Regions from separate parts of the Mesorhizobium sp. CA12 genome, predicted to be linked through region 2. Evidence: riboswitches for the same ligand, from Rfam matches in the RefSeq annotation. Region 2 holds a riboswitch; each other region holds the start of a gene.
The links. A riboswitch is a leader RNA that binds a small molecule or an ion and turns the genes downstream of it on or off. The one in region 2 is predicted to bind cobalamin.

Region 1: it holds a riboswitch for cobalamin, as region 2 does, so the genes downstream of both, bluB (5,6-dimethylbenzimidazole synthase) here and LB520_RS00875 (DUF1636 family protein) in region 2, are expected to answer to the same signal.
Region 3: it holds a riboswitch for cobalamin, as region 2 does, so the genes downstream of both, LB520_RS18390 (CbtB domain-containing protein) here and LB520_RS00875 (DUF1636 family protein) in region 2, are expected to answer to the same signal.

The regions. Positions count from the first base shown of each region.
Region 1 covers NZ_JAIUHT010000006.1:107,746-111,989, reverse strand. Annotated here, with positions in the region: gene LB520_RS12445 (pirin family protein) at 1-3, opposite strand, end outside; gene LB520_RS12440 (DUF2277 domain-containing protein) at 13-279, opposite strand; gene LB520_RS12435 (exodeoxyribonuclease VII small subunit) at 464-715, opposite strand; gene LB520_RS12430 (histone deacetylase family protein) at 719-1,645, opposite strand; cobalamin riboswitch at 1,761-1,939, shown strand; gene bluB (5,6-dimethylbenzimidazole synthase) at 1,982-2,716, shown strand; gene LB520_RS12420 (hypothetical protein) at 2,722-3,705, opposite strand; gene LB520_RS12415 (TetR/AcrR family transcriptional regulator) at 3,837-4,244, opposite strand, start outside.
Region 2 covers NZ_JAIUHT010000001.1:185,678-189,921, forward strand. Annotated here, with positions in the region: gene cobN (cobaltochelatase subunit CobN) at 1-492, opposite strand, end outside; gene cobW (cobalamin biosynthesis protein CobW) at 509-1,546, opposite strand; gene LB520_RS00875 (DUF1636 family protein) at 1,543-1,974, opposite strand; cobalamin riboswitch at 2,014-2,217, opposite strand; gene LB520_RS00880 (winged helix-turn-helix domain-containing protein) at 2,727-3,926, opposite strand.
Region 3 covers NZ_JAIUHT010000010.1:183,125-187,368, forward strand. Annotated here, with positions in the region: gene LB520_RS18370 (cation diffusion facilitator family transporter) at 1-85, shown strand, start outside; gene LB520_RS18375 (dienelactone hydrolase family protein) at 157-804, shown strand; gene LB520_RS18380 (hypothetical protein) at 819-1,298, opposite strand; gene LB520_RS18385 (CbtA family protein) at 1,551-2,291, opposite strand; gene LB520_RS18390 (CbtB domain-containing protein) at 2,454-2,663, opposite strand; adenosylcobalamin (AdoCbl) riboswitch at 2,655-2,804, opposite strand; gene LB520_RS18395 (histidine phosphatase family protein) at 2,888-3,460, shown strand; gene LB520_RS18400 (hypothetical protein) at 4,135-4,244, opposite strand, start outside.

The sequences.
Region 1 (4,244 bases), on a different contig from region 2:
CATGTCGGATCCTCAGGCGAAACGCAGCGCCGACCTGGCCTTCGCCTTGGCAGCTTCTTCCTCGCGGTTGCGCGGTTCCTGATTGGTTTCGAGCGAATCGATCAATTCGCGCGCGACAGCGGCGATCGCCTCGACGGCATGGTAAAAGGCATGCTCGTTGCGCTTGGACGGCTTGGTCGAGCCGCTAAGCTTGCGCACGAATTGCAGCGCTGCGTCATGCACTTCGTCATTGGTCGCCGGCGGCTCGAAATTGGCCAAGGTCTTGATGTTGCGGCACATGGCTTGAACTCCTTACCTGCTTTCTTTGCCCTTACCCGGTCTGAGATCATCCGCTGAGGTGTTGAGATTCAGGTCAGGCCGAGCCGAAAATGGTGGTTTCCGAGAACCGGAGCGGAGCGTACTTGAAGTACGTGAGCACCGGAAGTTGCCATTTGCAGGCCGGCCTCACCTGAATATCAACACCTCAGTCGGCGTCCAGCGGTTCAGTTCCCATCGGCTTGCCGTCGCGCGACAGCCTGATCTTCTCGACCTTGTCCTCGGCCGCTTTCAGCAGCCGGTCGCAATGCGCCTTCAGCGCCTCGCCGCGCTCATAGATCTTGATCGACTGGTCGAGCGGGACGTCGCCGCGCTCAAGATCATCGACGATCTTCTCCAGCGCGTCGAGCGCCTGTTCGAAGCTCATCGCCTTGACGTCCTCATTGCCTTCCAATGCCATACCCTATCCCTTCATCAGCCGCCCGACATGGGCGGCGACTGAAAATGCCAGTCCCTGCAGATCGTAGCCGCCTTCCAGCAGGCTGACGAGCCTGTTGGAGCTGTGGCGCCCGGCGCGCTCCATCAACTGGCCGGTCGCCCAATCGAAATCGTCCTCGGTCAGGTTGATCTCGGCCAACGGGTCGCGATGGTGCGCATCGAAGCCGGCGGAAATGATGATCAGGTCTGGCGCGAACGCGTCGATCGAGGGCAGCACGCGCGACAGGAAGGCGTCGCGGAAGAGATCGCTCCCGGTCTGCGGCGCCAGCGGCGCGTTGACGATGTTGCCGGCGCCAGTCTCGTTCTTCCCGCCGGTGCCCGGGTAAAGCGGCATCTGGTGCGTCGAGCAATAGAGCACCGATGGGTCGTCCCAGAAGATGTCTTGCGTGCCATTGCCATGATGAACGTCCCAGTCGACGATGGCGACACGCTCGGCCTGGTGCTTCTTCTGCGCGTAACGGGCGGCGATCGCCGCCGTGTTGAATAGGCAGAAGCCCATTGCCGTGGTCTTTTCGGCATGATGTCCAGGCGGACGCGCTGCGACGAAGACGTTTGCCGCACGGCCCTCGAAGACGTCGTCCACCGCCGCGTTGGCACCGCCGATCGCCGTCACCACGGCCTGCCAGCTTTTCGGGCTGGCGCTGGTATCGGCATCGATCGACACGATCCCGCTCTCAGGGATCGCCCCGCGCACGCGCTCGACGAACTCCTCCGGGTGCGCATAGAGGATGGTTTTCTCGTCGCCTTCCGGCGCCTTGACGCGGTCGAGCGCCGAAAACGCCTCGTCGTCGAGCACGCGCTCGATGGCGCGCAGGCGGTCGGGCCGCTCGGGATGGCCGGGCGGCGTAAGGTGTTCGAGGAAGATCGGGTGCGTATAGAGACGGGTGGCCATGGCGCCTAATCTAGGGACCTGGCGGCCGAATGACCATGTTTGGCAGGCCGAATGGCTGGGGAAATCGCGTCTTGCCGTGTCGCTAACGCCATTGGCGCGGCCCAAGCTTCGCTGTAAGGTCGCATCGCTGCCAGGTGCCCGCGACGCGGGAGAATCGGGAACACGGTTGAACTCCGTGGCGTGCCCAACACTGTAAGGGGGACCGCGCCGGCACACGCCACTGTCGAAGACGGGAAGGCGCCGGATGCGGGACGATCCCGAGCCAGAAGACCGGCCCGGCAGACATGGTTTTCCGCTTGGTCAGGCGGGGGACTGCTTGTCGCAAGGGGAAAAGCGATGACGGCAGCAGCGATCGCCGCGAGCGGCGACGACTTTGACCAATTGGCACGCGACGCGGTCTACCGGGCCATGTTCACCAGGCGCGACGTGCGCAGCCATTTCGTCCCCGACGATCTCGATGACAATGTGCTGGCCCGGCTCATCACCGCCGCGCATCACGCCCCGTCGGTCGGCTATATGCAGCCGTGGAATTTCATCGTCATCCGCGACGCCGAGCGGCGCAGACAAGTGCGCGACCTGTTCCTCGCCGCGCGCGAGCAGGAGTTGCCGGCGATCGAGGCGGAACGGCAGGCGCTCTACCGCAAGCTGAAACTCGAGGGCATCTGCGAAAGCGCGCTCAACCTGTGCATCACCTGCGACCGGCAGCGCTCGAAGGACTCGCCTCTCGGACGCTGGCACAATCCGGAGATGGATCTCTACAGCACAGTCTGCGCGGTGCAGAATTTCTGGCTGGCGGCGCGGGCGGAGGGTGTCGGCGTCGGTTGGGTAAGCATCATCGAGACCGAAGCGCTGAAGCGGCTTCTCGCGATCCCGGAGCATGTCACGCCGATCGCCTATCTGTGCGTCGGCCGCGTCTCGGCCTTCGCGCCGAAGCCGGACCTTGAAGCGCATGGCTGGGGCAAGCGCCTGCCGCTGCCCGAACTGGTCATGAGCGAGACTTTTCGCGGCGCCGGCGAAGCGCCGCTTAAATCGGCAATCGCAAAGCTCGGCGCCGGGCCGTCGAAACCCTGACCTGATCAAGCCGCTCGGGGCGTGTCCCAACGCGAGCCGCCGCCGAAAGAGCCCAGCGCCTTGTCGCGCAGTTCCCTGAATTTGGACGAGGTCTCCGCGAGCCGCCGGTCCCATTCGGGATTGGGCGCCTGGCCTTCGATGGCTTCGAAATAGACCTGCATCAGCGAGGCGATGGCGAAGGGCTCAATGAAGGCTGCCTTGAAGGCCCAGGCAAAGACGATGGCCAGCACGAAAGCCCAGCCGGCAAGCTGGCCCGGCATGACCCACAGAATGGCGGCCGCAGGCGCTAGCATCAACAGGAAGATGACGAAGGACACGCCCCACATGATCGCCGCCAGCCAGACGGCGTTCTTGACCATGTGCTTGCCGTTCTGCGCGTAGAGCACCACGCCTTGCCGCGCCGTCTCGAAAGGCGAGCTCGAATTGATGCGGATGTTGTAGCCGAGGATGATCTCGTCGACATAGGTCAGCGACAGGCGGATCACCGTGTTGATGAAGCTGACGATGCCGCTCAGGCCCGGAATGGGCAGGAAGGCGGCGATGCCGCCGATCAGGCCGGTGATGGCTCGGATGGCGCCCTTGACCAGCTGGTCGACGACGAAAAGGATGTTGGCCTCGGCAAAACGCTGGGTGACCACTTCCTTCGCGTAGGCGATCTGGCCCTGGCCGTCGGGGACATCTTGGCCGTCGATCAGATGCACCATGACGGCGATATGGCCCGCTTTCAACACATAGAGGATGTATTCGCGGATCCAGTAGACGGCGATCGAGACGACCCCGAAGCCGACCACGCCACCCCACAGCGCGAAGGACATCGGGCCGTCGGGATCGGTGGAGATGTGGCCGACGCCGTAGCCGACGCTAGCGCCGGTACCGGTCGCCATGATGTAGGCGACCGTGATGCCGAAATAGACGATCATGCGAAAGACGATGAACGGCCATGTCCGCATCATGATCGACACGGACCGGCCAATGCTGAAGTCCCACATGGCCCCGACTCCCCATATCCTAAGAGTTGGCGGAGGAGGATGCGCTTGCCCCGGCGATTGTCAATCGCGGCAGGGTTGCGCCGGCCCGAAACCGGTGCACAAGCCGGTGGCTCGGTTACCCGAGCGTGCCGTCAAGGCTTCTTGCGCAAGCCTTCGAGCAACTGCTTGAAGGCCGCGATCGCTTTTTTCGAGGTCGCCTCGGGGTCCGTCGAATTGGCGATGCGCTGCGCGGCCTGGCTGCTGGCGCCATTGATCAGCCGTGAGGTCGTCTCGGGATCAAGCTCCGGAACGACCTCGCCCTCTTCCTGCAGCCTGGTCAGATGGTTGGTCATCGAGGCGGTGCAGGCGCTGGCATTCGGCCACTGCGCGGGGTCGCCGAGCACCGCCGGGCCGTCGCGGAACATGATGCGCTGGATTTCCGGCTCCAGCGCCATCTCGATATAGGTGGTGCATTCGTCGACGAAATGCTGCCAGCGGGTCGGCGCTTTCGAAGCCACCTCGTTCACCCGCACAGCCATTTCGCCGTCGATCTCGGCGAT
Region 2 (4,244 bases):
CGACCCGGCAAGCCTCGCCAGCCTTTGCACCAGCGCGCTCATATTGGCCGGGCCGCCTTCGCGGAAATAGCCGAGCAGGGCGTCCAATTCGGCGCGCGGCAGGGTCGAGCCTTCGACCAGCCGCAGGTCTTCGTCATGGCTTTCGCCGGGCAGCAATGCCAGCTTGATGCCGCGTTCGCGCGCCACCGCGGCGAGCTGGTCACAGCCGTAGCGCCACCAGTCATAGCCGCCGAGGATGCGGACGAGGATGACCCTGGCGTGGCGGGCGACGCTGTCGATCCACAGGTCCACCGACATCGGGTGGCGAAGGTCGCGCAGCGCCGCAAGCCGCATCGACGGCAGCCGCTCCGCATCCGCCTTCCAGGCGGCGGCCAGGCCGGCGAGGTCGCTGTCGGTGAAGGACAGCGCCACCACATCCGCAGGCGTCTGCCTGAGGTCGATCGGCTCGGCGAGATCGTCGAGCGATGCGGATGTGGTGGCGAGGATGTGCATCGCGGTCCGGATTGCCTCAGCCGGCGAGGATACGCTCGATCGCCGGGCGGTTCAGCCCCTTGAGGCCGATGACAACGAGCCGCGAGCGGCGGTCGTCCTCAGCCGTCCAGGCGCGGTCGTAATAGTGGTTGACGCGCGGGCCGACGGCCTGCAGCAGGAGCCGCATCGGCTTGCCGCCGACCTCGACGAAGCCTTTGACGCGCAGCACGTTTTCCTGCTCGGCGGCAAGGGCGACGCGCTTGGCCAGCTCGTCGGGATTGGCGATCGACGGGATGTCGAGGACGAAGGAATCGAAATCGTCGTGCTCGTGGTCGAGCTCGTCGTCGTGATGGGTCTTGCGGTTCTCGATGTCGTCCTCGACGGCGAGACCGAGGCCGAGCAGCACCGAGGGATCGACCTTGCCCTGCGACGTCGGCACGACTTTCACGGCGCGCGCCACATGCTCGCCGATGACGGCGTTGGCGCGCTCAGAGCCCGCCGCATCCATCAAATCGCTCTTCGACAGGATGATCAGGTCGGCGCAGGCGATCTGGTCCTCGAACACCTCCTCGACCGGATCGTCATGGTCGAGCGAATCGTCCGCGGCACGCTGCGCCTTCAGCGCGTCCATGTCGGAAGCGACGCGGCCGTCGGCCAGCGCCGGGCCGTCGACCACGGCGATGACGCCGTCGACGGTGACGCGGCTCTTCACGGTCGGCCACTGGAAGGCTTGCACCAAGGGCTTCGGCAGAGCGAGACCGGAGGTCTCGATCAGGATGTGGTCGACCTTCGGCGTGCGGGACAGGATCTGGTCGAGCGCCGGCACGAAATCGTCGGCGACGGTGCAGCAGATGCAGCCATTGGCGAGCTCGACGATGTTTTCCTCCGGGCAGGTGTCGACGCCGCAGCCCTTCAGGATCTCGCCATCGATGCCGACATCGCCGAACTCGTTGACGATGATCGCCAGCCGCTTGCCCTTGGCGTTTTCGAGCAGGTTGCGGATCAGCGTCGTCTTGCCGGCGCCGAGAAAGCCGGTGACGACGGTGCAGGGCACGCGGGAAACGGATGCGTTCATGGTCGGTCCTTCAGCATGTCGAGGGGAGGGATGCGGGCAACCAGGCCGCGCTTGAGAGAATCGGGCCGGCCGCGCCAGGGGATGAGGCCATCGGTCGAGGTGGCGAAGAGCTTTGCGCCGGCGACGAGATCGGCGCCGCTGGTCGTGTTCAGATCGCCGAAGACGTAGCTCCAGCAGCCGTCGCGCAGCAGCGCGGCGCTTAGCCGGCGCTTGCAGTTGCCGAGGCATTCGACGGTACGGATGTCGATCTTTTCGCCGCAAGCAGCCCGACGCGTGTCTTCGGCAAGCAGCGCGCCGGCGCGCGGATGCGCATCCGACCCGGTCTCGTCGCGGCAGGATGAGCAGACGATGACGGTGACGCCAGCCAAAGCATCGGGCTCGGACGGAATGTCCGCACTGTTTGCCGGGAAACTGCCGTTGCGATCCAAAACCATGCTCCTTGCCCGGAAAACCCGCCGGGCATTCGGATACTTAAAGTCTCAGACGGCAGGTCTCCTGGCTCGCGGGTCGTCACCCTGAATGCCGCCTTCCCGGGAACATCCCAGTGGTTTTCGGCAGAGGCTCGTCGCTTACAGTTGCGGGGACAGCCGCGGATTTGGGTGTTGGCCCGCACCGCATTCCCTCTTGGCTCCTCCCTTTGCCGGGAGAAGACCGTCTGGGTCAGGATTTAGAGGGTTCAGGGGGCTGGAGTCAACGACTGGCTTAGTACCAGCCTTTTGGCGGCTTTATGGGTTTGAGGTATGGACCCACAAGTTTGCGAGGCGGTGAGGCCACGGGCGCCATACTTAACGAACAGCCGTGCTGGCAAACCGGTTCCCACATCAAGACGAAGCGATTGGCGTCGAACTTCGGCTCATGAACTATTATATAGCGCTGCCCTACCGGCAATAAGCCACAGGCGCCTGCGATCTGCTTGTCGATCGTTCCAAACTCCAACCACCGCAGAAGAAGCGCCGTCACTTCTTTTGGCTGCATACCGGGTGCAATGTGGCCGCCACAGAAAATGACTGGACGCGTGACCTCTACCCATTCCTCTCGGTAAGCACCTGTCGCATATGATGGCGACGCTAAGGTCAGGTAGGCCAAGACCAGACATATCGAGCGCCTGAAAACCATCGCAACCGATCCTAACCACAGTTGGGATGTTCTATTTTTGTTCACTCTCCCTGTCAACGCGCAGCTACGACACCGCGATGTCGGCCAGCGCCGGCCCGAGGTCGCCGGCCGGCGTCACTTCGATCGCCTCCAGGCCGAGCCAGCCCTGCATCTGCTTCAACTCGTCGAAGAGCTGGGCGGCCGTTTCGGGTGGGGCGCCGGCCTCGGCGTAGGCGGCGTGGACGCGCAAGATGCTGGCCGGGCGGTCAGCTTTCAGATCGACGCGGGCGACGATCCGATCGCCGAGCAGGAAGGGCAGCACGTAGTAGCCATATTGGCGTTTCTCGGCCGGCGTGTAGATCTCGATGCGGTAGCGGAAATCGAAGAGTTTCTTCGTCCTGGTGCGTTCGAAGACGACGGGATCGAAAGGGGCGAGCAGGGCGCGCGCCTCTATCCGGCGCGGGAAACGGGCGTCCTTGTGGAGATAGGCGGTCTTGTCCCAACCTTCGACCTTCACCGGCAGCAATTCGCCGGCATCGACCAGTTCCTCGATGCGATCCTTAGTGTCGCCCGGCGCGAGACGAAAATAGTCGCGCAGGTCGCCATAGGTGGCGATGCCATGGGCGCGGGCGGAAATGCGCAGCAATTCGCGATGCGCGTCCTCGACCGAGGGTACGGGCAGGTCGAGGACCGCCTGCGGCAAAACGCGCTCGGGCAGGTCGTAATAGCGTTCGAAGCCGCGGCGGTAGGCGGTGGTGATGCGCCCGGCCCAGAACAGCCATTCGAAAGCGTGCTTGGCCTCGCTCCAGCCCCACCAGCCGCCATTGCCCTTGTGGCCTTCGATGTCGGACGCGGCGATCGGACCGCGATCGGCGACCTCTCTATATATCTCGTCGATCATTTCCTTGCGTTCACGGCCCCATTTCGCCAGGCCGAGATACATCTCGTCGCCCTGCTCGGCGCGCTGCATGCGCCAGCGCATCAGCGGGTACGTCTCCACGGGCAGGAACGACGCCTCATGCGCCCAGTATTCGAACACGGCGCGCTTGCGGGTGACTGCGGCATTGTCGAGCAGCGTAAGCGGGTAGGGGCCGAGGCGCGAATAGAGCGGCATATAATGCGCCCGCACCACCGCGCTCACGGAATCGATCTGCAGAAGGCCGGTTCGCGAAAGCACCCGGGCGAGGTGCCGACGATCCGGAACTCCTGCGGGGCGAGGGTCGTTGAACCCTTGCGCGCCGAGCGCGACGCGCCTCGCCATGGCCAGCGAAATCTTGTCCTTCATCAGGTGTCGCCCCGATCGTCCGTTGGATTTTTTAGCCGGTGATTCCTGTCATGCTAGCAGGCAAATGGCGGGAGATATGTCAGGAGAGAAACTGGAGTAAAATCTGAAGGAAATCAAACAGGAGCGGATCGGACCAGTTTCTTCCGATAAGGCGTCCAGAGCCGCGATTTGAACAACGTTTGACTTGCGTCACCGAAACCGCTGCGCTAACCCTCGCCGCGTTGCAGCATGGGCCCCTTAAAACGGTTCAGCGGTTAATCTGTCACGCTTCCGCATTAGAGTTCGTTGCTGTAATCAAAATGAACTGCCCCCGCCGAA
Region 3 (4,244 bases), on a different contig from region 2:
ACTGGCGGCCGGTCCCGACACCGAGGATTTGCCCTTCGCCATGGCCGAACCGCAAGGTCACCATCACGAGCGCGCGCATGGATGATGTGACGGCGAAGGCTTCGGAAAGGGCATGGCTGGTGGTGGGGATTCGATAAGCCGGATAAAAGACGATCATTGCCCGAGCTCAACGCGATCGGCCAGGCGACGCCGAAGGGAAAGCGGATGGCTGCTATTGTACTCTTTCACTCGGCGCTGGGCCTTCGGGCGGTGGAGCATCAAGCTGCTGAGCGCATGCGAAACACGGGGTACGATGTTGTGACGCCGGACCTCTACGCAGGGCTGACTGCGGCATCGGTCGACGACGGGCTTGACTTGATGAGCCATGTTGGGTGGGAAACCATCTGCGACCGCGCCAGGGTGGCGCTCCTCCAGACTTCTCCAGACGCGGTGCTCGCTGGCCATTCCATGGGAGCTGGCGTGATCAGTGCCGTTTGGTCAGAACGAGTCGCTGCCGCCGGCATTGTGCTGCTGCATGGCCTTGCTGATATTCCCAGCAATGTTCGCCGACACGTCCCGGTCGCGGTCCACGTCGCCGACCCAGATGCATTTGCTCAGCCAGAACAAGTTGCCGACTGGTCGGCGTCGGCGAAGCGCTGCCACGTCAGGGCAGAAATTTTCACCTATCCGGGGATCGGCCATTTCTACACCGATCAAGCGCTGCCGGATTACGATGCGTCCGCAGCCGAGCTGACATGGTTGCGCGTTCAGGCTTTCCTGAAAACGATCGCACGCAAGACCGGGAGCGGTTCGGTGATTCCGTGAAACGCTGAACCGTTCTAAGCAGCGCCGGCTCGCGGAGCGGGTGAACGGAAAATCGACCATGCGGCGGCGCCGAACGCCGCCACCATGGCGAGGATCACCGCAAGGCTCGGCAAGTGGAAGAAGATGTCGCGCCATCTGGGCTCGACGACCGCGCCGGTGCTGAAGGCCTCGCCGCTATACTGGCACAGGATCCACGACGCGCCGCTACGCACCATCTCGGCATCGATGTCCGAGATCAGCGCCTTCGCCTCGCGCCCGGCCGCGGGCATCATCGCCATATGGGCGAGCAGCGCCTTGGCGGTGGCGAGATAGGCGTGGCTGCATTCGTTGAACGGGCTTTCCTCGTCGCCGAGGCTGCCCGGCATCAGGCCCCAGAGGCAATAGGTGAATTGCAGATTGCCGTGATTGTAGAGCCGCCGGAAGGTCGGGTCGGTCGCGGTCTGGCGCTGGGCGAGGTCGAGGATCTCGCCGCGATAGCGCGCGATGACGGCCATCTGGCCGTGGGTCAGGCTGGGGATCTGGATGCCGGGAGGGGGCGGGGCCGAGGATCCGCCATGCGCTTGCGCGGATGTGGCGGCCAGAAATGCGAGCAGCGCCGCAACCGAGCAATTCCAGGAAACGTGTGCGGCGGTTTTCCGTCCGGAATTGCGAGAAAACGAAAGACCAAACTGGCTCTGCGGTCGTACCGACCGTTGAGCCGCGTTGGCCGCCAGGGCGCAGAACCGTGGCGGCCAACGCATCGGATTTCAGGCGAAGCGGCGTGCCGGGCCGCGCTGGTCGCGCACCGCGACCACGCGTTCGGCAACCGCGCCGAAGCCGAGCCCGACGACGGTCCACAGCACCAGCTGGATGCCGAGCGAGGCGACGCGGAATTGCCACAGCACCGTCGCCGAGAAGTTCTCCGGCACCTCGTTGATGTCGGGCAGCGCCGCCTTCACCAAAGCGAAGACGACGAGGAAGGCGAGGCCCGCGACGATCGAGGCGTTCCAGGCGCCGAGCCGGTTCCACAGCCGCTGCGCCAGGCCGACCGCCGCTATCATAGCCGCGATCGAGACGACGATCATGATGAAGAACAACTCGGTGCGGTAGCCGATGGTCTCGGCGTTGCCCACCGCCGGCGGGCTGGCCGGGTATTTGAGGCCGGGCACCACGATCACGGCCAGGAAGCCGAGCGCCGCGATCAGCGCCGAGGTGCCGCGCGGTCCGAGCGAGCCCAGCCGGCCATAGGCGTAGGCGAAGACCAGCGAGAACAGCCCGCCAAGCGCGGCGCCATAGATCAGCACGCCGGTTGCCAGGCCGATGCCGGCTTGCGTGGTGCGGCTGACCATCTCGGGCTCCGGCGCCCCGCCGGCGGCCTGGGCCTGCTGTTCCTCGAAGGCGATCGCCTTGTCGACCTGCGGCTCGCCATAGACGCGGGCGAAGGCGAACGCCAGAATCCCGGCGACCAGCCCGACAAGCATGCCGCGCAGCAAAAGTTTTCCAACCATGTCACCAATCCCTCCAAGCAATTCCAGGAAAAGTGCGTAGCGGTTTTCCGTCCGGAATTGCGTTAAGCCAACCAAGCAATTCCAGGAAAAGTGCGCAGCGGTTTTCCGTCCGGAATTGCGTTGGATCAGAATCGAAAGCGGGTTCAGCGATGCTGAACCGCTTTAGTGGCAGGGGAAGCCGAGCAGGTGGCGGCCGTCATGCACGAACTCGTGCACATAGGTGCCGCGGATCAGCGAGGTCGCGCCTTCTTCCGCGCCGACGAAATAGATCGCCAGCATCAAAAGCAGCCCGCCGAGGACGGCCCAGGGCAGAAGCTCGCGGACCGGAATCGCAACCGGGCCGTAGCTGGGGGCGAAGGTGGTGTCGGACATATTGACCTCCCTTGGGATACTGCGTCCCGTTGATCGAGTGCTGCGGAATAAGGCCTGACTTTCGGCTGGTGCCGATCACAGTGGCGCGACCGTGCCGGACTCGCACCGGCTTCCAATCCCGTATAGCATTAAGACACTTGTCAGTACTTCGTTCGCCTGTCAACGACATGTAATGGCGGCACGACTTCGTGAGGCCTGTTTTTCGCTGGGGCACGGAGTTTTTCATGCTTGTCCGCCTGACGATGATCGCAAGCGGAGCGACGGCCGGCATGCGCAAGGGCCGCTTTCCGAACGATGAGCCGCCGGAGCCGCGCGCCCTCGATCGCGCCGGCGCGCTGGCCGCTTCGCTGCGTCGCGCCGACCGTGTCTGGACAAGCCCGGCGCTGGCCGCGCGGCGGACGGCCGAGGCGCTCGGCCTTGACGCGGCGATCGAGCCGCTGCTTGCCGAGCAGGATTTCGCACACTGGGCCGGCAAAAGTTTCGAGGAGGTGCAGGCCGAGGATCCGGAAGGCATGGCGGCCTGGTTCGCCGACGCAGACGCGGCGCCCCATGGGGGTGAATCGCTCGCCGACGTCGCCCGGCGGGGTGCTGCGCTGATGGAGCGGCTGGCCGGCGAAAGCGGTCACATCGTCACGGTAACGCATGCCGTGCCGATCCGCGCCGCCATGGCGCATGTGCTCGGCGCGCCGCTTTCCTCAGTCTGGAAGATCGACATCGAGCCGCTGTCGCTCACCGAGTTCCGCAGCGACGGCCGCCGCTGGGTGCTGCGCGCGAGCGGCATCACTGTCGCCGGCTGAACAGTCGGGGACTATTAGCCCCCGCGCGCGAACGGCACGATACGCAGCCAGCAGACGGTCAGGGAAACGGTCGACGCGACGGTGAGGCGGCGCCGATCCGAAGGCTAAAAGTCCGGTTTAACATCGGGCAATTTTATATCGGACTGATAGAACCAGCGTCTCGTCCACTCAAAGGGCCCCTCACAAATTGCCTTTAGCGGTCTATAATTCGGTGATTCAACCCAAATGTTACAGCGATACCACTGCCCGTCGCTTTTGAGCGTCTTGTCAAATTGAAAGACAATTGTCTGGACTCTGCCTATCGTGGCGTTGTAGAGGCGATGACAATTACTGTTAATCAGTGACCCATCTTCGTTTTTCGGCACGGCTTGCTTCGGGGGGATTCTCTTTGCGATCCACCGTCCGTAGGGTTTGTCTCGTGAATACTCCATGTCGGCGGTGTAGATCAGTTCCCGATGAACAAACTGGGCATGGTCACCAAATCTATGGAACCGGGATGTCATCTGAATAAGCGGAAGCTTAATGATCCGCTCATTCGCTTCCTGGAGGGGCGTGCATTCAGCATTCTGTTCTTCTGGACGTAAATTAGACCCTTGGGAGGCCACACATGTCACGGGAGGGCAGATCAGGCAGGCGGAAAGAACGGCAACACCAAAGATTCTGCTCATCACGTTCTACCGGTAGAGGTGTGGGTATCTGGCCTTCTCAGCCTGGCAATTGCTCCCTCTCTGAGCCGCTATAGCAAATGCTCTTTCATAGGTACGTATAGCCTTCTTGAACTTAG